Regions from separate parts of the Rhodococcus sp. NPDC056743 genome, predicted to be linked through region 1. Evidence: riboswitches for the same ligand, from Rfam matches in the RefSeq annotation. Region 1 holds a riboswitch; each other region holds the start of a gene.

Region 1 (5,251 bases):
GCCAACCCCTGGACGCTGGTTTCCGTCGCTCGCCTGTATCAACGGGCTGGTCAGAACGAGTCCGCTATCGCTCTGTGCCACCAATTCGATTGGGCGGCTCAGTCGTACCCACGTCCGCAGATGGAAGCCCTCCTGATTCAAGCCGTCGCGCATTCTCGGGGGGACGAGCCGCGTCGCGCCGCCGAGGCCTGGTCCAATGCGTGCAGCATCGCTGACCAGACCGGCAATCTGCGATCGTTCTCGACCATCTCTCTACGCGATGTCGAGCACCTCGAATCCCTCGCAGACACCGGATCGAGCGCGCTCGCCCGATTTCTGAAACTTGCTCCAGGCGAGATGTTTCCGCACGAATTGAACCTGGTCACTCTGACTGAGAGAGAAAGACAGGTCCTTGATCTGATCGCATCCAACGCCAGTGTGACCGAGATGGCACACGCACTCTTCACCTCCGTCAACACGGTCAAGACGCAGGTACGCACGCTGTACCGAAAACTCGAGGTCCACAATCGACGCGAAGCACTCGCGCGTGCCCGGGAGCTACGTCTACTCTGATCCGTCTGCTTGGATCCGACCGCTTCGATCCGTCCGCTTTGATTCACTGTCGCGATACATTCTGTAGTCATGAGCCATACCTGCGTCTTCTGCAACATCATCACGGCAGACGAGCCCGCCATTCGTGTCTTCGAAACCGAAACCGTCCTCGCCTTTCTCGACGCGCGCCCGGTCAGCCGCGGACACACCCTTGTCGTGCCCAAACGCCACGCCACCGACTTGGGGGGACTCGAAAACCACGAGGGCGCAGAGATGTTCCGGGTTGGCACACTCATCGCCGGCGCGCTACGGCGGTGCGACATCGCCGCAGACGGCGTCAACATTCTGGTCAACGACGGCCGCGCCGCCGGTCAAACCGTCTTTCACTCACATCTGCACGTCGTGCCGCGGCACAGCGGGGACAAAGCCAAATTTGCGGCCGGACTCCTGGCGAGGCGGGCCGTCGAACTCGAGGAAGTGGGAGCGTCGATCCGTAGTCAACTCTGATCAACGAGGAACGCAGTCACCTCGTCGCGGTACCGCTCCGGCTGATCGTCGTGGACAAGGTGACCGGCGTCGGCAATACGCACATACCGAGTCCCCGGACGCTCTGCCATGTCGAGCATCTGGCCTTGCGGGGTAATCGTGAACTCACCCTCGATGAGCAGGGCGGGCACCTTGATCGCTCCCCACTGATCCCAGAAATGTCGTGTGCCCCATTCTTCCGAGATATCGCGGAAGGTCGACACGTCGCCGTGCAGGTACCACCCGTCGTCGCGGCGGTCGAAGGAATCCAGAAAGTATTGTCCCGCAACCGGACCGAAAAACTCCTTCACGGCGTCCTCGGTGACAAACGGCCTCGGCCACGACGACACCATCTGAGCCCAGTTCTCCGCAGTGCGCCCGCGGAAATCCGGTGCCATGTCCTCGAGAACCAACGCGCGCACTCGGTCCGGATGTGCGGCGGCAAAACACCACGCGTGAAGGGCACCCATCGAGTGACCGATCACAATCATCGGCGCGTCGATCCCTGCCACAGCCGACGCAAGGTCCTCGACAAATGCCTCGGTCGTCAATTCTGCGGGCGCCGGGCGTCCGTGACCGGCCGCGTCGAACGTGTAGACATGGCCGAACTCCCGAAGCCAGGGCACGTGCCGTCGCCACGTCCTGGCACTGCCCATGAGGCCGTGCAACAGCAGAATCGGCCGGCCGGTACCACCTTCGTCATGCAACACGAATGTCACCGTACGCGGTGGAGCGGCGCGGTAATGTCGGCTACATGGCAGTCGTGAAGATCAATGCAATCGAAATCCCCGAGGGCGCCGGCCCCGAACTGGAAAAGCGCTTCGCAGCACGCGCTCATGCCGTGGAGAACTCTCCCGGATTCCTCGGATTCCAGCTCCTGCGCCCCACCGCCGGCGAGAACCGCTACTTCGTGGTCACGCAGTGGGAAACCGAAGAGGCGTTCGCCGACTGGCGTGACGGCCCGGCCCGCGCAGCGCACTCCGGTGAGCGCGCCAAGCCCGTCGCCTCAGGTGCGTCGCTGCTCGAGTTCGAAGTAGTTCTGGACGTTCCCGCCAAGAGTTGACCCACGATCGTGAAGGATTCTGTTCGGTACGCGAACAAAATCCTTCACGATTTTTGTGTGTTCACTGCTAAAGTGCGCTCTGTACACGCGATGGTCGACAGGAATCCGGTGAAAGCCCGGAGCGGTCGCGCCACTGTAATTCGAGGTGAACCACCTCGACAGCCAGACACTTCGGCCATCGCATTTGACCTAGGGGACGCGAAAATCCCAGGAGGCTTCGATGGCACTGGCCTACTCTCCCGACTCGTCGATCGATTCGACTCGTCTCGCCTTCTTCGCCGCAGCTGTTCTGCTGTTCGCGATGCTGGCTCTCTACCTGGTCGGATTCGACCAGGGCGCAATCTCACGCACTGGCATGTACATGCATGAGCTGATGCACGACGGACGCCACTTGATGGGCCTCCCGTGCCACTAGTCGACAATTTCACGAAGCTTCTGATTCGTGGCTTGTTGGCTGGTTTGATCGCGGGCATCCTTGCCGGCGGAGTTGCATTTGTGTTGGGTGAACCGCATGTCAACGCTGCCATCGCGATCGAAGAAGCCAACAGTGCTGCCGGCGAAACTGCCGGGCACTCCCACGGCGACGAAGAAGCCCCACTTGTCAGTCGTGACGGTCAACGCGCCGGCCTCTTCCTCGCGACGTCGCTCGCGGGCTTGGCCCTCGGCGCCATCTTCGCTGTGGTCGCCAACTACGCGCGGCGGATCACCGCGATGTCCGGACCGTTATTGGCGATGGCCATCGCACTGGGAGGCTGGCTCGCCATCGAGGCGGTGCCGTTCTTCAAGTACCCGGCCAATCCACCGGCCGTCGGCGATCCAGACACGATCAACCAGCGAACCTTGCTGTGGCTCGCGACCGTGATCCTCGGACTGCTGGCCGTCACCGCCGCCGCTGCCGCGGCAAAAGCTGTATCCGCCCACGAGTTCCTCAGTGTGCGCGTCGCCGCTCCGGTCGCCGCGTTCCTCGTGATCGTCGTGATCGGCTATGTCTCACTGCCCACGATCAACGAAGTGGGCGACGATTTCCCAGCGACTCTGTTGTGGGAATTCCGTCTCTCGTCCCTCGCTACACAGGCAACCTTGTGGCTTGTACTCGGATTGGCGTTTGCCTTTCTCACCGAGCGCGCGACCAGGGATGCCGACGTCGCGAAAAAGTTCGCCCTTCGCTGAACCTGCTGTGCGCCTTTATTAACCGCGGGCGGTTAACGAAGGCGCACAGCAGTAGTTTTTCAGCTCAGATGATGCACTTCCTGCAATCCGTACACCGGCGTCGGAATGCCCTCGTAGCGCGCCTTCAACTGCAGCGCGAGGTACAGCGAGTAGTGGCGCGACTGATGCAGATTGCCGCCGTGGAACCAGAGCGCTTCCTGCTGCGTCGGCTTCCACATGTTGCGCTGCTCGCCCTCCCACGGTCCCGGATCCTTGGTCGTGTTCGAGCCGAGCCCCCACACCTTGCCCACCTTGTCGGCAGTGTCCTGACCGATCAGATCGGCCACCCAACCGTTCATCGAGCCGTAGCCGGTTGCGTAAACCACCACGTCGGCCGGCAGTTCCGTACCGTCTTCGAGGATGACACTGGTCTCGGTGAGCTCACGAATGTTGCCGTGCGCGAGCTTGATGTCTCCGTTGGCAACCAGTTCTGCCGCGCCGACGTCGATGTAGTAACCCGAGCCGCGTCGTAGGTACTTCATGAACAGGCCCGAACCGTCGTCGCCCCAGTCGTGCTCGAAGCCTGCCTTCTCGAGGCGATCGTAGAAGTCCTTGTCACGCTCGCGGATTGCGTCGTACACCGGGATCTGGAACTCGTGCATGATCCGGTACGGCAGCGAACCGAACGTGAGGTCCGCCTTGTGCGTCGTCATACCTGCGGCGAGGGCGCGTTCCGAATACAGATCGCCCAAGCCCAGATCCATCAACGAATCCGACTTCACGATGTGCGTCGAGCTGCGCTGCACCATCGTGACGTCGATGCCGTTCTCCCACAGAGCGCCGCAGATATCGTGCGAAGAGTTGTTGGCCCCGATGACCACGACCTTCTTACCGATGTACTGATCCGGACCGGGGTGCTTGCTCGAGTGGTGCTGATCGCCGAGGAACTTGTCCTGCCCGGGGAACGTCGGAACGTTTGCCTTGCCGGACATACCGGTCGCCATCACCAACTGCTTGGGACGCAACGTCAGCTTCTCGCCGTTTCGATTGACCTCGACGGTCCATTCCTGGGCCTTCTCGTCGAACGACGCGGAGGTGCAGGTGGTGGAACTCCAGTACGGAACCTCCATGACCTTCGTGTACATCTCGAGCCAGTCGCCGATCTTGTCCTTCGGCGCGAACACCGGCCAGTTGTCGGGGAACGGCATGTACGGCAGGTGGTCGTACCAAACCGGATCGTGCAGGCACAGTGACTTGTAGCGTCCGCGCCACTGGTCGCCCGGCCGCTCGTGGCTGTCGATCACGATGGCCGGAACACCGAGCTGCCGCATCCGGGCACCGAGCGCGATTCCGCCCTGGCCGCCGCCGACGATCACGACGTAAGGCTGCGTGGTGTAACCGAGTTCGCGGTCCTCGATCTCCTTCTGCTCGGCCCACGTCACGCGGTTCGGATCTGCCCCGTGCTTCGCTCCGCGCGGCCGGCGAGTGCCCTTTCCCTCTTCGTGCCCCTTCAATTCCTGCAGCGACGTCAGCAGGGTCCAGGCGACAGGCTGGCCGAGCTCGTCCTTGAGACGAAGGTGCCCGTGCGCACGCCCGGTTGCAGTCTCGAATTCGATCCAGGCCGAAGTGACACCGTCAGCTTCGTCCGGTGTCTCGGTGGTCCGGAACCCTGAAGGATCGGTGTCATCGAGACGCTCGGAGAGCATGTCGGCAATCTGCTCGCGGCCTTCGACGGTCTTGATGTTCCAGGTGAACGACACCAGGTCTCGCCAGAAACTGTCGAGGGCGAATTTGCCTGCAACACGCTCGATGTCACGAGCCGCGAGTGCCGACTCGAAATCCGCCAGCCAGGCGTCGACGCGCTCCTGGGGTGTTACAGCCGTCGCGCTTTCCGGGGCTGCAACTGCGGAATCGATGGTTTGCGTCATCACTTCTCCTTCTTTCGGAATGTGATACACAGCACATCGCATCAGTGGTCCTGGT
Region 2 (5,251 bases), on a different contig from region 1:
AACGCCTGCGGCGCGTCACGCCCGGTGATCACCACATGCTGATTTCCCGGTCGATCGCGCAAGGTCTGCACAACCTCGTCGACGTCGACCCATCCCCACTTGAGCGGGTAGGTGAACTCGTCGAGGACGTAGAAGCGGTGCGTTTCGTCGGCGAGGCGTCTGGCGATTTCCTGCCATCCCTCCGCTGCTGCAGCGGCGTGATCTTCTTCGCTGCCGGCCTTACGAGTCCAGGACCAGCCCTCTCCCATCTTGTGCCACTGCACCGGGCCGCCGACACCACTCTCGTCGTGCAGGTTTCCGAGTGCGCGGAACGCGGCTTCTTCGCCGACCTTCCACTTTGCGCTCTTCACGAACTGGAAGACGCCGATGTCGAATCCCTGGTTCCAGGCGCGAAGTGCCATCCCGAACGCGGCGGTGGACTTGCCCTTGCCCGGTCCGGTGTGGACGGCAAGCACCGGTGCGTTACGACGCTGGCGTGTGGTCAAGCCGTCGTCGGGAACAGTATCGGGAACGCCTTTAGGCATGGTGATCTCCTGACATGAAAACGTTAGGCTGCGGCGCGGACGACACCCGCGACCTGCTGCGCTGACAATTCGGCAAGACGGACGCATCCGCCTCGTAGTTCTCGGGCCAATTCTGCGGCCAATCCCAAACGGACAAGCCCGGTTTCGCAGTCCACCACGATCGAGGCAACCGATGCGTCGGCAAGCAGGTGCGCGGCGACACGCGCGCGGTGCAGCGCGTCCTTGCCGCCGGTGGCACGGCCGTCGGTCAACGCAACCATGAGTGCGCGGCGCTGCGGATCCCGGAGCCGTTCGCGCAGAATCACCTCACGGGCACGCAAGAACCCTTCTGCGAGTGGCGATTTGCCACCGGTTCGCATGGATTGCAACCGGCGAACCGCGATGTCCACGGATGACGTCGGCGGCAGAACCAGTTCGGCTTCGCGGCCCCGGACGGTGATGACGGCTACCTTGTCGCGGCGCTGATAGGCGTCGCGGAGCAGCGAGACCACGGCGCCGGTCACCGCGGACAGTCGGTCGCGCGCAGCCATGGACCCCGACGCGTCCACCACGAACACGATCAAGTTTCCTTCGCGCCCTTCACGAATGGCGCCGCGCAGATCGTCCGGCGCCAATCGCAGACGGCCCGCCGTGCGGCCACGCGCAACCTGCGATTCCGCAGCGGCAAACACTGTGCTCGTCAGGTGCAGACCGTGCCCGCGATCGGTGGTCGACCGCACGACGCGTCCACGTGACGACGTGGATCGTGACCGCCGGCCGGGCGCACCTTCTCCGACGCCGGGAACTTCGAGAAGTTTGGCCTTGAACTGGCTGCTCGGCGGGGCGGACGGCCGATCGGTGGCGCGCACTCCCCCACCCGGACCGTCCGGATCATCCTGAGGCCCTTCATCATCCGGGCCCCCGTCATCCGGGCCCCCGTCATCCGGGCCCCCGTCTTCGGGTTCGCCGCCCTCGGGTTCACCGCTGCCTGATTCGGGCTCAGGATTCTCGGGCGGTTCCGGCTCGCCGGCCCGAGCATCCTCGTCGGCCCGGTCCATCGCGTCGTCGAGTTGCTGCTGATCGAGGCCCGGCTCGTCGAAGGGATCGCGTCGACGGCGATGTGGCAGAGTCAATTCCGCCGCGACTCGTACGTCTTCCTCGGTGACCTCGGTCCCACCACGCCACGCAGCATGAGCGGTAGCCGTACGGGCGAGAACAAGATCGGCGCGCATACCGTCGACGTCGAAGGACGCGCACAACGACGCAATCCGTCGCAGTTCTCGGTTGCTCAGCTCCACGTCATCCAGTCGGGTACGCGCAGAAAGGATTTCGGCGGCCAATTCCTGATCGGCGGGGGCGTAGCGGTCGGCAAACGCCTGCGGATCGCGTTCGTAGTCGAGGCGTCGGCGCACTACCTCCATCCGCACATCCACGTCGCGAGATGCGGACACGTCCACCGCAAGACCAAAACGATCCAGAAGCTGTGGACGCAGTTCTCCCTCTTCGGGATTCATCGTTCCGACGAGGACGAACTTCGCGGCATGTGAGTGCGAAATCCCGTCCCGCTCGACATGCACTCGACCCATCGCAGCTGCGTCGAGAAGAACGTCCACCAGATGATCGTGGAGAAGGTTCACCTCGTCGACGTACAGAACACCCTGATGCGCTGCGGCCAGCAGTCCGGGCTGGAAGGCGCGCTCACCGTCGCGCAATACCTTTTCGAGGTCGATCGAGCCGATGACACGGTCTTCCGTTGCCCCGACGGGCAGTTCGACCAGTCTGGCGGGACGTGTCGCACCGGCGTCGTCGACGGCCGGTAGCAAAGCCGTCAAGGCGCGCACGACGGTCGATTTTGCCGTGCCCTTTTCGCCGCGAACCAGCACGCCACCGATTCCGGGGTGTACCGCGCAGAGGAACAACGCCAACCGCAGTTGGTCCTGGCCCACCACCGCGCTGAACGGGAACCCCGCCACCGCCGCCTGATCGTCTTCTACCCGCACGTCGACATCCCTCCACCTCTCGGTTTCCTCGCCGAGAACTTGGCTTCATCCGAATGTCGCGGCAATCTGGCTGAGATCTCGAGAGATCTTTACAGTGGCGGGACCGCACCTGAATCGAACAGGACTTCCCCGCGAGCATTCGGTATCGAAAAAACCCTAGTCGGCCCACAATTGCGTGAGCCGACTGGGTCGCGCATCGAACGATTCAGCTGGCCAGCACGAACGGCTCGCCGCCACCGCGGCGCATCGGGGTGTGCGGAATACCGTCCTCGACAAACTCTTCGCCGTCAGCCTTGAATCCGTGCTTGCTGTACATGTCGACCAGATAGGTCTGGGCATTGATGCGGCACGGCGCCTCGCCCACTTCTGCCAGTGCAGCTTGCAGCAATCGCGTCGTATGACCCTGTCCGCGTGCTGCATGGGACGTGCAGAGTCGACCGATGCGGAAGCTCTTCTTGCCGTCGTCGTGCTCTTCGAGGAGGCGGAGTGTGCACACCACTTCGCCGTCCTGCTCCAGCCAGAAATGGCGGGTTTCCGTCAGCAGGTCCCGCCCGTCCAACTCGGGGTACGGGCAGGCCTGCTCGACGACAAATACTTCTACCCGAAGCTTCAACAACTCGTAGAAAGTCTTGTTGTCGAGGTCGAGTGCCCATGAACGCTTCAATGCTGCTGTTGCCGTCATGGGTGCGACTATCACACAGTTGCAGCGGTTTCCGCGACCGGAAGGGAAACAGTTGATGACGCGGAATCGAGCTCGAGCACCTTCGAGGACCAATCCCAGACCTGGTTGAAAAGTCCCTCGTTGTCGGTGAGCTTGACGCCGATGGACGGAACCATCTCGCGCAGCTTGCCCTTCCAGCCCTGGAATTCGGTCGGGAAGCAGCGCTCGAGGACGTCGAGCATCGCGGGAACAGCCGTCGACGCGCCGGGAGAGGCACCGAGCAGTCCGGCGATCGATCCGTCCTCGGCAGCCACGACAGCGGTACCGAATTCGAGGACGCCGCCCTTGCCCTTGGCCCGGCGAATCACCTGGACGCGCTGACCTGCGGTGATGAGCTCCCAGTCTTTGGTCTCGGCCTTGGGCGCAAATTCACGCAAATCCCAGATACGCCCGGTTTCACTCTTGGTGAGCTCGCTGACCAGGTACTTGACCAGGCCGAGTTCGCTGACGCCGACGCCGAGCATCGAGAGGATGTTGTTGGGCTTGACCGAACCGGGCAGGTCCGTGACGCGACCCTGCTTGAGGAACTTCGGTGACCAGCCGGCGTACGGTCCGAACAGCAGGCCCGGCTTGTTGCCGATGACACGCGTGTCGAGGTGCGGAACCGACATGGGAGGAGCGCCGACGGCGGCTTTGCCGTAGACCTTGGCGCTGTGCTGGTCGATCAGGTCGGGGTTGGTGCACCGCAGGAACGCGCCGCTGACGGGGAATCCGCCGAAGCCCTTGGCTTCCTTGATACCCGACTTCTGCAGCAGATGCAGAGCGCCACCACCGGCACCGACGAAGACGAATCGTGAACGCACGACGCGCTTTTCACCGGTGCGACGGTTGGTGACCTTCACGGTCCACGTCTTGTCGGAGTTCTGGGTGAGGTTGGTGACCTCGTGACCGAAGTACATGTTGCCGCCGGTCTTGCCGATGTAGCCGACGAGCTGCTTGGTGAGCGCTCCGAAGTCGACGTCGGTGCCGTCCTGGCTCCAGTTGAGGGCGATGGGATCCGAGAAGTCGCGGCCCTTTGCCATCAGCGGCAGGCGCTTGGTGAACTCGGCCGGATCGTCGATGTACTCCATGCCGCGGAAGAGCGGGTGGCCGGCAAGTGCGTCGTAGCGAGCACGCAAGTACTTGGCGTTGGCCTCGCCGTGAACGAAGCTCACGTGCGCGATGGGGTTGATGAATTCCTTGGGCTGCGTCAACACACCCTGCTCGACAGCGTGTGCCCAGAACTGACGGGACACCTGGAACTGCTCGTTGACGTTGACGGCCTTCTTGATGTCGACCGTGCCGTCCGAGTTCTCGGGGGTGTAATTGAGCTCACAGAGCGCGGAGTGACCGGTTCCCGCGTTATTCCACGGGTCGCTGCTCTCGGCTGCGACGGCGTCGAGCCTCTCGAAGGTCGAAATCGACCAGTCGGGCTGCAACTGGCGCAACAACGCACCAAGCGTGGCACTCATGATGCCCGCACCCACGAGCACTACATCCGTCTTCGTCTCTACCGCGTTCTGATTCGACACTGGAGAATCGACTTCCTTGTCATTAGCCGTGCGCGCATCCGCCTGCTGTGTTACGCCGAATAGGTTACCTGGGCGTAAGTGCGCCGTTTACCACCCCCAATTGTGCTCTACAACGCCGTCCGGAAACGACGATTAGATTGTGATCTGTGACTACATGGGTTCCAGACGTCCTCGGAGACGGATATCAGCAGCTGACCATTCCTCTCGGAACCGATCCGGACGGTGAGGGTGAGGTAGACGCCACACTCGTCCGCTATCAGCCGCCTGGCGAGGCCGTCCGGGCGAACCGCGCAGTTCTGTACGTACATGGGTTCACCGATTACTTCTTCCAGAAACATCTTGCCGAGCACTTTGCCGAGCAGGGTTACGCCTTCTTCGCGCTGGATCTGCGCAAGTGCGGGCGTTCGCTGAAACCGGGCCACACCGCGCACTATGTGTCGGATCTCGCACTGTACGACGCCGAGCTCAACGAGGCCCTGCGCATCGTGAACTCCGAAACCGACGGCAGCGAGCTCC
Region 3 (5,251 bases), on a different contig from region 1:
GGGCTTGATGTTCGGCTACGCCACCACCGATACACCGGAACTGATGCCGCTTCCCATCGCGATGGCTCATCGCCTGTCGCGTCGTCTGACCGAGGTTCGCAAGAGCGGCGTTCTGCCGTACCTGCGTCCGGACGGCAAGACTCAGGTCACCATCGAGTACGACGGTGACAAGCCGGTTCGCCTCGACACCGTTGTCATCTCCACGCAGCACGCCGCAGACATCGATCTCGACAACCTGCTGACCCCAGACCTTCGCGAGAAGGTGCTCAACTCGGTTCTTGCCGACGTCAATGTCGTTGATCTGGATACCTCCGATGTTCGTCTGCTCGTCAACCCGACGGGCAAGTTCGTCCTCGGTGGCCCGATGGGCGACGCTGGTCTGACCGGACGCAAGATCATCGTCGACACCTACGGCGGAATGGCTCGCCACGGCGGCGGCGCATTCTCCGGCAAGGACCCGTCAAAGGTCGACCGCAGTGCTGCATACGCAATGCGCTGGGTTGCCAAGAACGCCGTTGCGGCCGGCCTCGCCGATCGCATCGAGGTTCAGGTTGCCTACGCTATCGGCAAGGCTGCTCCGGTCGGCTTGTTCGTCGAGACGTTCGGCACCGAGAAGACCGATCCGGCTCGGATTCAGCAGGCGATCACCGAGGTGTTCGACTTGCGTCCGGGAGCGATCATCCGCGATCTCGATCTGCTGCGTCCGATCTACGCGCAGACCGCGGCGTACGGTCACTTCGGACGCACCGATATCGATCTCCCGTGGGAGAGCACGGATCGTGCGGACAAGCTGCGCAGCGCAGCAGGTCTCTGATAACTGACGTACAGACGGGGCGCGGGTGGGCGCGGAAAGAGTAGCGGCAGAGGTCGATCCGGTAGCCCGGGTACTCCCGATGCTCCCGCTCGCCCACCTCGATCGAGAGTTCGACTACCTCGTTCCCCGTGAACTCGAAGCGGATGCGCAACCCGGTGTACGGGTGCGCATCCGCTTTGCTGGTCGTCTGGTCGACGGTTTCATCGTCTCCCGCGAGGCGACAAGTGATCATCAGGGCAAATTCGGGTGGCTCGAACGTGTCATCTCCGCCGAGCGAGTCCTCACTGACGAAATAGCGCAGTTGGTCGACCGCGTTGCCGAGCGCTACGCAGGCACCCGGGCGGACGTGCTCCGGCTAGCCGTCCCGCCGCGTCACGCCAAGGTCGAGGGCGAGGCGTGGGAACCCAGCGGTGACATTGCCGCTCCCACTCTGGACGAACGAGGATGGCACCTCTATCACTACGGAGATGCGTTTGTCACCGCCGTCCGCGAACTGCGCGCTCCGCGAGCGGTGTGGCAGGCATTGCCCGGTGAAGACTGGCCGCTGCGGTTGGCCGAACTTGCGGGCTCGGTGGCGTCGGCAGGCAAGAGTGCGGTCATCGTTGTTCCGGATCAGCGTGATCTCGATCGAGTCCTTGCCGCGTGCGAGAAAGTATCCGGACCTGAAGCGGTAGTAGGGCTTTCAGCGGGACTTGGCCCGGCCATGCGCTATCGGCGGTGGCTTGCGGCGCTCCGCGGAAGTGCTCGCATCGTCGTCGGAACGCGAAGTTCCGTATTTGCTCCCACTCCGGACACCGGACTTGTTGTCGTGTGGGACGACGGCGACGACAACTTGTCCGAGCCGCGCTCGCCGTACCCGCATGCCCGCGAGTCCGCGGTGTTGCGGGCGCATGTGGCGGGGTGCGCCGTGGTGATCGGCGGGTTCTCCCGAACTGCGGAGTCTCAGGTGCTCGTCGATTCGGGGTGGGCCCATGATTTGGTTGCCGCTCGCGATGTGGTCCGGCACTGCTCGCCCAAGATCACTGCTCTGGCGGACAGTGATCATGCGTTGGCCCGCGACCCCGGCGCGCGGGCAGCGCGGTTGCCGGCGATCGCTTTTGCCGCTGCCAGGCGCGCATTGGCCGACGGCCGTGGCGTGCTGGTTCAGGTGCCGCGGCGTGGTTACGTTCCGACGCTCGCTTGCGGGAAGTGCCGGGCACCGGCGCGGTGCCGTCGCTGCAACGGGCCGTTGGCGTTGCCGTCTGCCGCCGGGCCGGACGGCGCCGGAATTCCCGAGTGCCGCTGGTGCGGCGTCGCCGATGCGGCCTACCGGTGCCATGCCTGCGGAGCCAAAGCGCTTCGTGCCGTCGTGGTCGGGGCCGGCCGAACAGCCGAGGAACTCGGTCGCGCGTTCCCCGGGGTGAAGGTCGTGCTGTCCGGTGGCGGCGATGTGGTCAAGGAAGTTGCCCAAGGCCCCGCGCTGGTGGTCTCGACCGTCGGCGCAGAACCGGTGATGACCGGGGGCTACGGTGCTGCGTTGTTACTCGACGGGTGGGCATTGCTCGGTCGCGCCGACCTTCGCGCCGAAGAGGAGACGCTGCGACGCTGGATGTCGGCTGCCGCCTTGGTGATTCCACTCTCTGACGGCGGCGAGGTCGTTGTCGTCGCGGATTCGGGAATCCCGACGGTCCAGGCCTTGGTGCGATGGGATCCGGTCGGTCACGCCCGCAGTCAGTTCGACGAACGCGACGAGGTCGGCTTTCCGCCTGCGGTGCATCTGGCGGCAATCGACGGTGGTAGCGCCGCGATTGCCGAATTGGTGGCCTCCGCTGATCTACCTGCCAGTGCAGTTCTTCTCGGGCCCGTGGAATTGCCTGCGGGGGAGAGGCTTCCGTATTCGGGCGAGGACGAGGCAGGTGTAGCTCCCGAGCGGCTGCTGATTCGGGTGCCGCGCAAGGACGGCCGGGCACTGGCTGACTCTCTGGCTCATGCTCGCGCGGCTCGGAGCGCCCGCAAATCTTCGGGTCCGGTGCGTATTCAGATCGACCCGCGCAGAATCGGCTGAGGATTTCTTGGTGACCTGGAGCGCTGCATGATCACGGACAGGTGCTGCTTATACTGACCACTGTCTGACGAGGGAATGCCGGTGAGAATCCGGAACTGACGCGCAACGGCGATGGGGTTTCCCACGAGTCCGAATACTCGTCCGGCACCACATCGAAGTGGTGATCGTAACTGCATCCTGTGATGCCGATTGCCGCATGTCGGGCTCCGCGACCGAGCCCCTGATCGAAGGACGACTTTCCGTGCCCACCGCACCGCTGACGCGCGCACTCACTGCCGCGACCGGATTACTCTGCACCACCGCACTACTCGCCGGTTGCTCCAACGCTTCGCCGCCGGACGCCACAACCCCGACAACAGTCGCCGCTGATGCAGCGGGCCCCACCAGCTACCCGTTGATACTCGAAAATTGTGGGGTGACAGTAACATTCGATTCGGCGCCGCAACGAGCTGTGTCGCTGTATCAGGGTTCGACGGAAATATTGCTCTCGCTCGGTCTCGGCAACCGGATGGTGGGTACCTCCACGTGGTTCGATCCCGTTCTCGCTCCTCTCGCAGCTCAGAACGACCTGGTGCCGAGACTCGCCGACAACGACGCGTCGCTCGAGGTGGTACTCGACACCGAACCCGACCTCGTGACGTCGGCGAGCGCCCACACTTTCACGTCCGCTGTCGTCGCAGAGCGGTCGCGATTCGCCGAACTGGGGATTCCCACGTATCAGTCGCCGTCTGTCTGTACCGACGCCGTCGTGGCGGGAGAGAACGTCTCGCGTACGGAGACTCTGAGCATCGACACGCTGTACCGGGAGATTCGTGAGTTGGCGGCGATCTTCGACGTGCAGGATCGTGGCGCAGAGTTGATCGCCGAACTACAGTCGCGCCTTTCGGTGGCCGCGGCTGATGTGGCCGGTTCGGGAAGAACAGTGGCTTTCTGGTTCTCCGGGCTCGAAGCTCCGTACATGGCCGGATGCTGTTCGGCTCCAGGGCTTCTTGCTGAACAGGTGGGTGCCGTCAACGTATTTGCAGACCTCTCCGATGATTGGCCGGAAGTGAGTTGGGAGGCGGTTGCAGACCGTGACCCGGATGTTCTGGTGCTCGGTGATCTTCACCGTCGGCGGGTAGACGGTGATTCGTTGGAGACGAAGATCGTCTTCCTCGAATCGAATCCGGTGACCGCGCAGATGTCTGCCGTGCGCAACCGTCACTACGTCACGTTGTCCGGGGCGGAGATGGACCCGGGGATCCGTGAGATCGACGCTCTGGAGAAGCTCGCGGACGGGCTGCGCGTGACGCAGGGCTGATTACGGCTCGCGTCGTTGCACCCTCCAGCGATGCGATATATCGTCGAACTATCAGCGATATCGGTGGAGGGCAGCAGCTATGGACAGGCATTTTCCCGAGGGCGAGCGTGGACGCGGGCATCGTCGGGGGCGGTTCGGACCTGACGGTGGACAGGGCCCCGGCTTCGGTCCCGGCGCGCACTTCGGTCGTGGTCGCGGACGCGGCGGGCGGGGGCGCCGCGGTGACGTTCGTGCAGCTGTTCTGCTCCTCATCGCCGAAGAACCGATGCACGGCTACGAACTGATTCAGCAGATCGTCGAACGCAGTGGCGGAGTATGGAAGCCGAGTCCTGGTTCCATCTACCCGGCGCTGTCTCAACTCGAAGACGAAGGCCTCGTGATCATCGACAAGGTGGCCGGGCGCAAGACAGCAAAGCTCACCGAAGAAGGCGTCGCGTACGTCGAGCAGCACCGGGAAGACCTCGGCGCACCGTGGGACGAGGTTCGTGACAGCGTCGGCGCCCCGGAACAGGATCTGCGTGAGCTGATCGGACAACTGATGGGTGCTGCCGGTCAGGTTGCCGCAGTTGGTACTCCGGAGCAGGTCAAGGCCGCCGCCGATGTTCTGATCGAAGCGCGTCGGGCGTTGTACCGCGTGCTTGCCGACGACGGGTCCACCGACACCGACAGTTAGGCGCGGCCCAGGGTTTGTGCGCCCGATCACGATCGCCGGGAAGTATGAACTAGCTTGGTAAGCAAGACAATCACTTCGATAATCAGGAGAATTCATGACCGTCCACAACTTTGCCGTCAAGGCTGCCGACGGGTCCACCGAGGATCTGAGCCAGTACAAGGGCAACCTTCTGTTGATCGTCAACGTGGCAAGCAAGTGTGGATTCACGCCGCAGTACGAAGGCCTCGACGCCCTGTATCGCGAGAACAAGGACCGTGGTCTTCGGGTCATCGGATTCCCGAGCAACCAGTTCGGAGATCAGGAACCGGGGCAGGACGCCGAGATTCAGGAGTTCTGCAGCACGACCTACAACGTCACATTCCCGGTGTACGCCAAGATCGAGGTCAACGGAGACAACGCGGACCCGTTGTACAAGCATCT
Region 4 (5,251 bases), on a different contig from region 1:
TCGAGATCGATAACCTCGAGGTTGACGACGCGTCGGCTGGCTTCGTCCCAGACGGGGCGAACACCCAGGAGCGCAAACACTTCGGCGATGTCGTCGCCGGAGGTGCGCATAGCGGCGGTACCCCACACCGACAGACCCACCGAGCGCGGGTACTCCCCGTGATCGGCCAGGTAGCGGGCGGCGAGGGACTCCGCCATTGCCTGACCGGTCTCCCACGCCAAACGCGACGGAACTGCTTTGGGATCCACCGAGTAGAAATTGCGACCGGTGGGAAGGACGTTGATCAGGCCGCGCAGCGGTGAGCCACTCGGGCCGGCCGCGATGAATCCGCCGTCAAGTGCGTGCAGCACCTGCTTGATCTCGCCGGAGGTCTGGCGCAGACGCGGCACCACCTCGGTGGCTGCGAACTGCAGAATCTTCACGACGGTCGGATCGTCGCTGAGTCCTTGCGCAGCAGCGGGATTCCACTCGGCCTCCGACATGGCACGGACCAGCGCGTGCGCCTTCGCCTCGATGTCGTCGACGCGGTTACGCGATTCGTCGCCGCCCTCGCTCAAACCGAGTGCTTCGCGAAGACCGGGAACGCTCTGCTCGCCGCCCCACATCTGGCGGGCCCGCAGCATGGCGAGTACCAGTTCGATCTCGGCGTCACCTTCGGGTGCGCGGCCGAGAATGTGCAGGCCGTCGCGGATCTGAACGTCCTTGATCTCGCACAGCCAGCCGTCGACGTGCAGGAGCATGTCGTCGAACACGTCTTCTTCCGGACGCTCGGCAAGCCCGAGGTCGTGGTCCATCTTGGCTGCACGCATCAGCGTCCAGATCTGCTGGCGGATAGCCGGCAGCTTGGACGGGTCGAGCGCGGAAATGTTGGAGTGCTCGTCGAGCAATTGCTCGAGGCGGGAGATGTCGCCATAGCTCTCGGCGCGAGCCATCGGCGGGATCAGGTGATCGACCAGCGTCGCGTGCGCGCGACGCTTTGCCTGCGTTCCCTCTCCCGGGTCGTTGACGAGGAAGGGGTAGATCAGCGGCAGGTCACCGAGCGCCGCGTCGGTACCGCAACTGCTGGACATGCCCAGTGTCTTGCCTGGCAGCCATTCGAGGTTGCCGTGCTTGCCCAGGTGAACAACTGCGTCGGCACCGAATCCGCCGTTGTCCGGGGTCGCAGCGATCCAGCGGTACGCGGCGAGGTAGTGGTGGCTCGGCGGCAGATCGGGATCGTGGTAGATCGCGACAGGCTTCTCACCGAAACCCCGAGGCGGCTGGACCATGAGCACGATGTTGTTGAATCGCAGTGCCGCGATGACGATTTCGCCGTCCGGATCCTGCGAGCGATCGACGTACAACTCGCCGGGCGCTTCGCCCCAATGCTCTTCGACGCCGCCGCGCAGATCTTCAGGCAAAGTGGCGAACCACTCGCGGTACTGCGCTGCCGAAATGCGGATCGGGTTGCCCTCGAGCTGCTCGGCCGTGAGCCAGTCGGGATCCTGCCCACCCGCGGCGATGAGGGCGTGGATCAGCGCGTCGCCATCCTTGGCGGCCAACCCGGGAACAGCGTCCGGGCCGTCGACGGGGCCGAGGTCGTAACCGGCGCTGCGCATTTCGGTCAGCAGATCGATCGCGCTGGCAGGTGTGTCGAGACCCACGGCATTGCCGATGCGAGCATGCTTGGTCGGGTATGCCGACAGCATCAACGCCACACGGCGCTCGGTGGTCGGGATATGACGCAACTTGCCGTGACGCACCGCGATGCCGGCGACGCGGGCTGCGCGTTCCGGATCCGGCATGTACGTGGACAGTCCGTCGGAATCGATTTCCTTGAACGAGAACGGCACCGTGATGATGCGTCCGTCGAATTCGGGGACCGCAACCTGAGTTGCGACATCGAGCGGCGACAGTCCGTCGTCGTTGGCATCCCACGTAGCGCGGCTGCTGGTCAGGCACAGTCCCTGCAAAATCGGAACATCCAACGCGGCGAGCGCTGCCACGTCCCAGGCCTCGTCGTCGCCGCCCGCGGACGCCGTAGCCGGCTTGGTTCCGCCGGCCGCGAGGACCGTCACGACCATGGCATCGGCGCGGCGGAGCGTGGTCAGCAATTCGGCTTCGGCGCTGCGCAACGACGCGCAGTAGATCGGCAGCGCAGTGCCGCCGGCATCGGCAATCGCGTCGCAGAGTGCCTGGACGTAGCGGGTATTACCGGCGAGGTGCTGGGCGCGGTAGTAGAGAACCGCGATAACGGGACCACTGCTGTCGGTGATGACGGGAGCAAAATCAGCGATTCCCCACGACGGCAACCGCGTCGGAGCCTCGAAGCCGTGGCCGGTGAGCAGCACCGTGTCTGACAGGAAGTGGTGCAGCTGCGCCAGGTTGTCCGCGCCGCCTTCGGCCAGGTAGTTGTGCGCTTCAGCAGCCACGCCCGGGGAGACTGTCGAGCACTCCATGAGGTCGGCATCCGGTGCGTGTTCGCCGCCGAGCACTACAACGGGCAGGCCACTGGCCAGCACCATGTCCAGGCCGTCTTCCCAGCTCCTACGGCTGCCGAGGATGCGCACGATCACGAGGTCGACACCGTCGAGCAATCCCGGTAGGTCCTCGGAAACCAGCAGGCGAGAGGGGTTTGCCCAGCGATACGAGACACCGTCGCCGTTGTCCTGACTTGCGCGAGCACTCAGCAGATCGGTGTCGGACGTCGAGAGCAGAAGAATCACAGGTGAAACCTTCCTGGGGTTTCGCGCCCCGTGAAAAAGATCTTTCATCGACAGCAGTTGAGGGTCTGACTCGTGTTTACGAACGGAAACAGTTCCGCGTGTACACACTCACAGTGGCGCGACCGCACCGGAATCTCACCGGTTTCCTCACCTGCTGTCACTGGTTGACCGTGATGCTACCGGTCGTGGGTCCGCGCTCTGCACGGTCGTACCCTTGACCCATGTCCACAGACCGTTTTCAGCCAGACGCGTGCCCTGGAGCGCTGCAGGTTCATCAGGCCGCTGACGGCCCGTTGGCTCGTGTGCGCCTCCCCGGCGGCGCTTTGGCCCCGCATCAGTTGCAGGCACTCGCCGAGGCTGCGCGTGACGTGGGCAACGGGCAGATGGAACTCACCTCGCGCGGAAATATCCAGCTCCGAGCGGTCAAGGACCCCCAGGTATTTGCCGAACGGATCGCGGCCGCTGGTTTGCTTCCCTCGGCAACGCACGAACGAGTTCGCAACATTCTGGCGTCGCCGCTCTCCGGCCGGATCGGGGGTGTTGCCGACGTACGTGAACTGGTTCACCATCTTGACCTAGCGGTGCAGGCGGACCCCGCATTGGCACAGCTACCTGGACGAACACTCTTCACACTCGACGACGGTCGCGGCGACATCAGCGGTCTGCACGGCGACTTCGGACTGCACGCGCACAGCGAATCCGAACACTCGCTCGTCCTGGCCGGGAATCGCACGAACCACCTGGTCCACGTCGACGACGCTGTGCCGTTGCTCCTGGACGCTGCCCACGCATTCCTGAGTCTTCGCGACAAGCACTGGCGCTTGGCGGAGGTCCCGGACGGAGTCGCTCGAACCATCGACCACCTTGGCCTGGCAGCCGAATTTTCCGGTGCCGTCGATCTGGCCCCGGACGCAGGGCCGTCCATCGGGTGGCTCGAACAACACGACGGAACCGTCGCATTGGGCGGTGGACTCCGCTTCGGGCTCCTCGACGCCCGGCTCGCCGAATTCCTCGCTGCCATCGAAAAACCCGTGGTCGTGACGCCGTGGCGCTCGATCATGATCTTCGATTTGGACGAAGGCGCAGCCGAGCAGGTGGTGCGGGTTCTCGCTCCGATGGGCTTGATCTTCGACGAGAATTCGCCGTGGCTCGACGTCAGCGCCTGCACCGGAAGCCCCGGTTGCGAGAAGTCGCTCGCCGACGTCCGGGCCGACGCCATCGACGCCGTCGAGCAGGATTCACTGCCCATCGAAGGCCGGCAGCACTGGGCCGGCTGTGATCGTTCCTGCGGGCGCCCCCGCGCGAAAGTAGCCGACGTGATTGCGACGACTGACGGTTACCGGGTGAATCCGACCGATCAGTGATGCCTCTATCCTGTGCCCCATGATCGAGTACATCCGTGACGGCGCAGAAATCTATCGCCAGTCCTTTGCCACAATTCGGGCCGAAGCCGACCTGAGCCGTTTTCCGGCGGATGTCTCACAAGCTGTTGTGCGGATGATCCATGCGAGCGGTCAGGTAGACCTGGTCGACGACATCGCGTTCACACCGAACGTCGTCACCGTCGCCAGAGCTGCTCTGCGGGCGGGTGCACCGATCTTCTGTGACGCGAACATGGTCGCCGCCGGCATCACCCGTACACGTCTACCCGCCGACAACGAAGTGGTCTGCACACTGCGCGATCCTCAGGTTCCGTTGCTGGCGAAGACAATCGACAACACGCGCTCTGCTGCCGCTGTCGAGTTGTGGGGGCCGAAACTCGAAGGCGCCGTGGTCGCGATCGGCAATGCGCCGACCGCTCTGTTCCATCTCCTGAACCTGATCGAAGCAGGCGGTCCGCGGCCTGCTGCTATCGTCGGCGGACCCGTGGGATTCATCGGATCCGCCGAATCCAAGGAAGCGCTGATCGAACATCCTAGCGGCATAGAACATTTGATACTGCGAGGCCGACGCGGCGGTAGTGCCGTCACTGCGGCTGTCGTCAATGCGATTGCGAGCGAACAAGAATGAGCGAAGGCAAGTTGTGGGGAGTCGGCATCGGACCCGGCGATCCCGAGTTGGTGACCGTCAAAGCCGCTCGCGTGATCGGTGAGGCCGACGTCATCGCATTCCATTCCGCGCGGCACGGCAAGAGCATCTCCCGCGGGGTTGCCGCTCCGTACATGCGCGACGGCCAGATCGAGGAACACCTCGTGTACCCGGTCACGACTGAAACCGTCGACCATCCGGGTGGGTATCAGGGTGCGATGGACGAATTCTACGAAGCCGCAGCCGAGAGGTTGGCCGTCCACTTGGCCGCCGGACGCACCGTTGCGCTACTCGCCGCAGGCGACCCACTGTTCTACAGCTCGTACATGCACATGCACAAACGCCTGGCGGATCGCTTCGAGGCCGAGGTCATCCCCGGTGTCACCTCCGTCAGCGCCGCGTCGGCCGCACTCGGAAAACCCCTGGTAGAAGGCGATGAGATCCTCACCATCCTGCCCGGGACGCTGCCGCAGGCCGAGCTCACTCGACGACTCAAGGAAACCGACGCCGCAGCGATC

Evidence for each region. A riboswitch is a leader RNA that binds a small molecule or an ion and turns the genes downstream of it on or off. The one in region 1 is predicted to bind cobalamin.
Region 2: another riboswitch for cobalamin. It lies ahead of ACFRFQ_RS20560 (magnesium chelatase subunit D family protein); the one in region 1 lies ahead of ACFRFQ_RS10560 (CbtB domain-containing protein).
Region 3: another riboswitch for cobalamin. It lies ahead of ACFRFQ_RS08355 (ABC transporter substrate-binding protein); the one in region 1 lies ahead of ACFRFQ_RS10560 (CbtB domain-containing protein).
Region 4: another riboswitch for cobalamin. It lies ahead of cobN (cobaltochelatase subunit CobN); the one in region 1 lies ahead of ACFRFQ_RS10560 (CbtB domain-containing protein).

What each region holds. Positions count from the first base shown of each region.
Region 1 is NZ_JBHTZI010000004.1:110,494-115,744, reverse strand. Features, by position in the region: gene ACFRFQ_RS10580 (LuxR C-terminal-related transcriptional regulator) at 1-552, shown strand, start outside; gene ACFRFQ_RS10575 (HIT family protein) at 622-1,038, shown strand; gene ACFRFQ_RS10570 (alpha/beta fold hydrolase) at 1,029-1,766, opposite strand; gene mhuD (mycobilin-forming heme oxygenase MhuD) at 1,811-2,119, shown strand; cobalamin riboswitch at 2,173-2,308, shown strand; gene ACFRFQ_RS10560 (CbtB domain-containing protein) at 2,340-2,534, shown strand; gene ACFRFQ_RS10555 (CbtA family protein) at 2,525-3,289, shown strand; gene ACFRFQ_RS10550 (NAD(P)-binding domain-containing protein) at 3,349-5,196, opposite strand.
Region 2 is NZ_JBHTZI010000008.1:391,830-397,080, forward strand. Features, by position in the region: gene cobO (cob(I)yrinic acid a,c-diamide adenosyltransferase) at 1-524, opposite strand, end outside; gene ACFRFQ_RS20560 (magnesium chelatase subunit D family protein) at 548-2,476, opposite strand; adenosylcobalamin (AdoCbl) riboswitch at 2,513-2,659, opposite strand; gene ACFRFQ_RS20565 (GNAT family N-acetyltransferase) at 2,709-3,185, opposite strand; gene mqo (malate dehydrogenase (quinone)) at 3,197-4,735, opposite strand; gene ACFRFQ_RS20575 (alpha/beta hydrolase) at 4,882-5,251, shown strand, end outside.
Region 3 is NZ_JBHTZI010000003.1:193,139-198,389, forward strand. Features, by position in the region: gene metK (methionine adenosyltransferase) at 1-814, shown strand, start outside; gene ACFRFQ_RS08350 (primosomal protein N') at 840-2,858, shown strand; cobalamin riboswitch at 2,881-3,018, shown strand; gene ACFRFQ_RS08355 (ABC transporter substrate-binding protein) at 3,100-4,158, shown strand; gene ACFRFQ_RS08360 (PadR family transcriptional regulator) at 4,238-4,831, shown strand; gene ACFRFQ_RS08365 (glutathione peroxidase) at 4,926-5,251, shown strand, end outside.
Region 4 is NZ_JBHTZI010000003.1:448,382-453,632, forward strand. Features, by position in the region: gene cobN (cobaltochelatase subunit CobN) at 1-2,705, opposite strand, end outside; cobalamin riboswitch at 2,744-2,892, opposite strand; gene cobG (precorrin-3B synthase) at 2,927-4,069, shown strand; gene ACFRFQ_RS09340 (precorrin-8X methylmutase) at 4,089-4,715, shown strand; gene cobJ (precorrin-3B C(17)-methyltransferase) at 4,712-5,251, shown strand, end outside.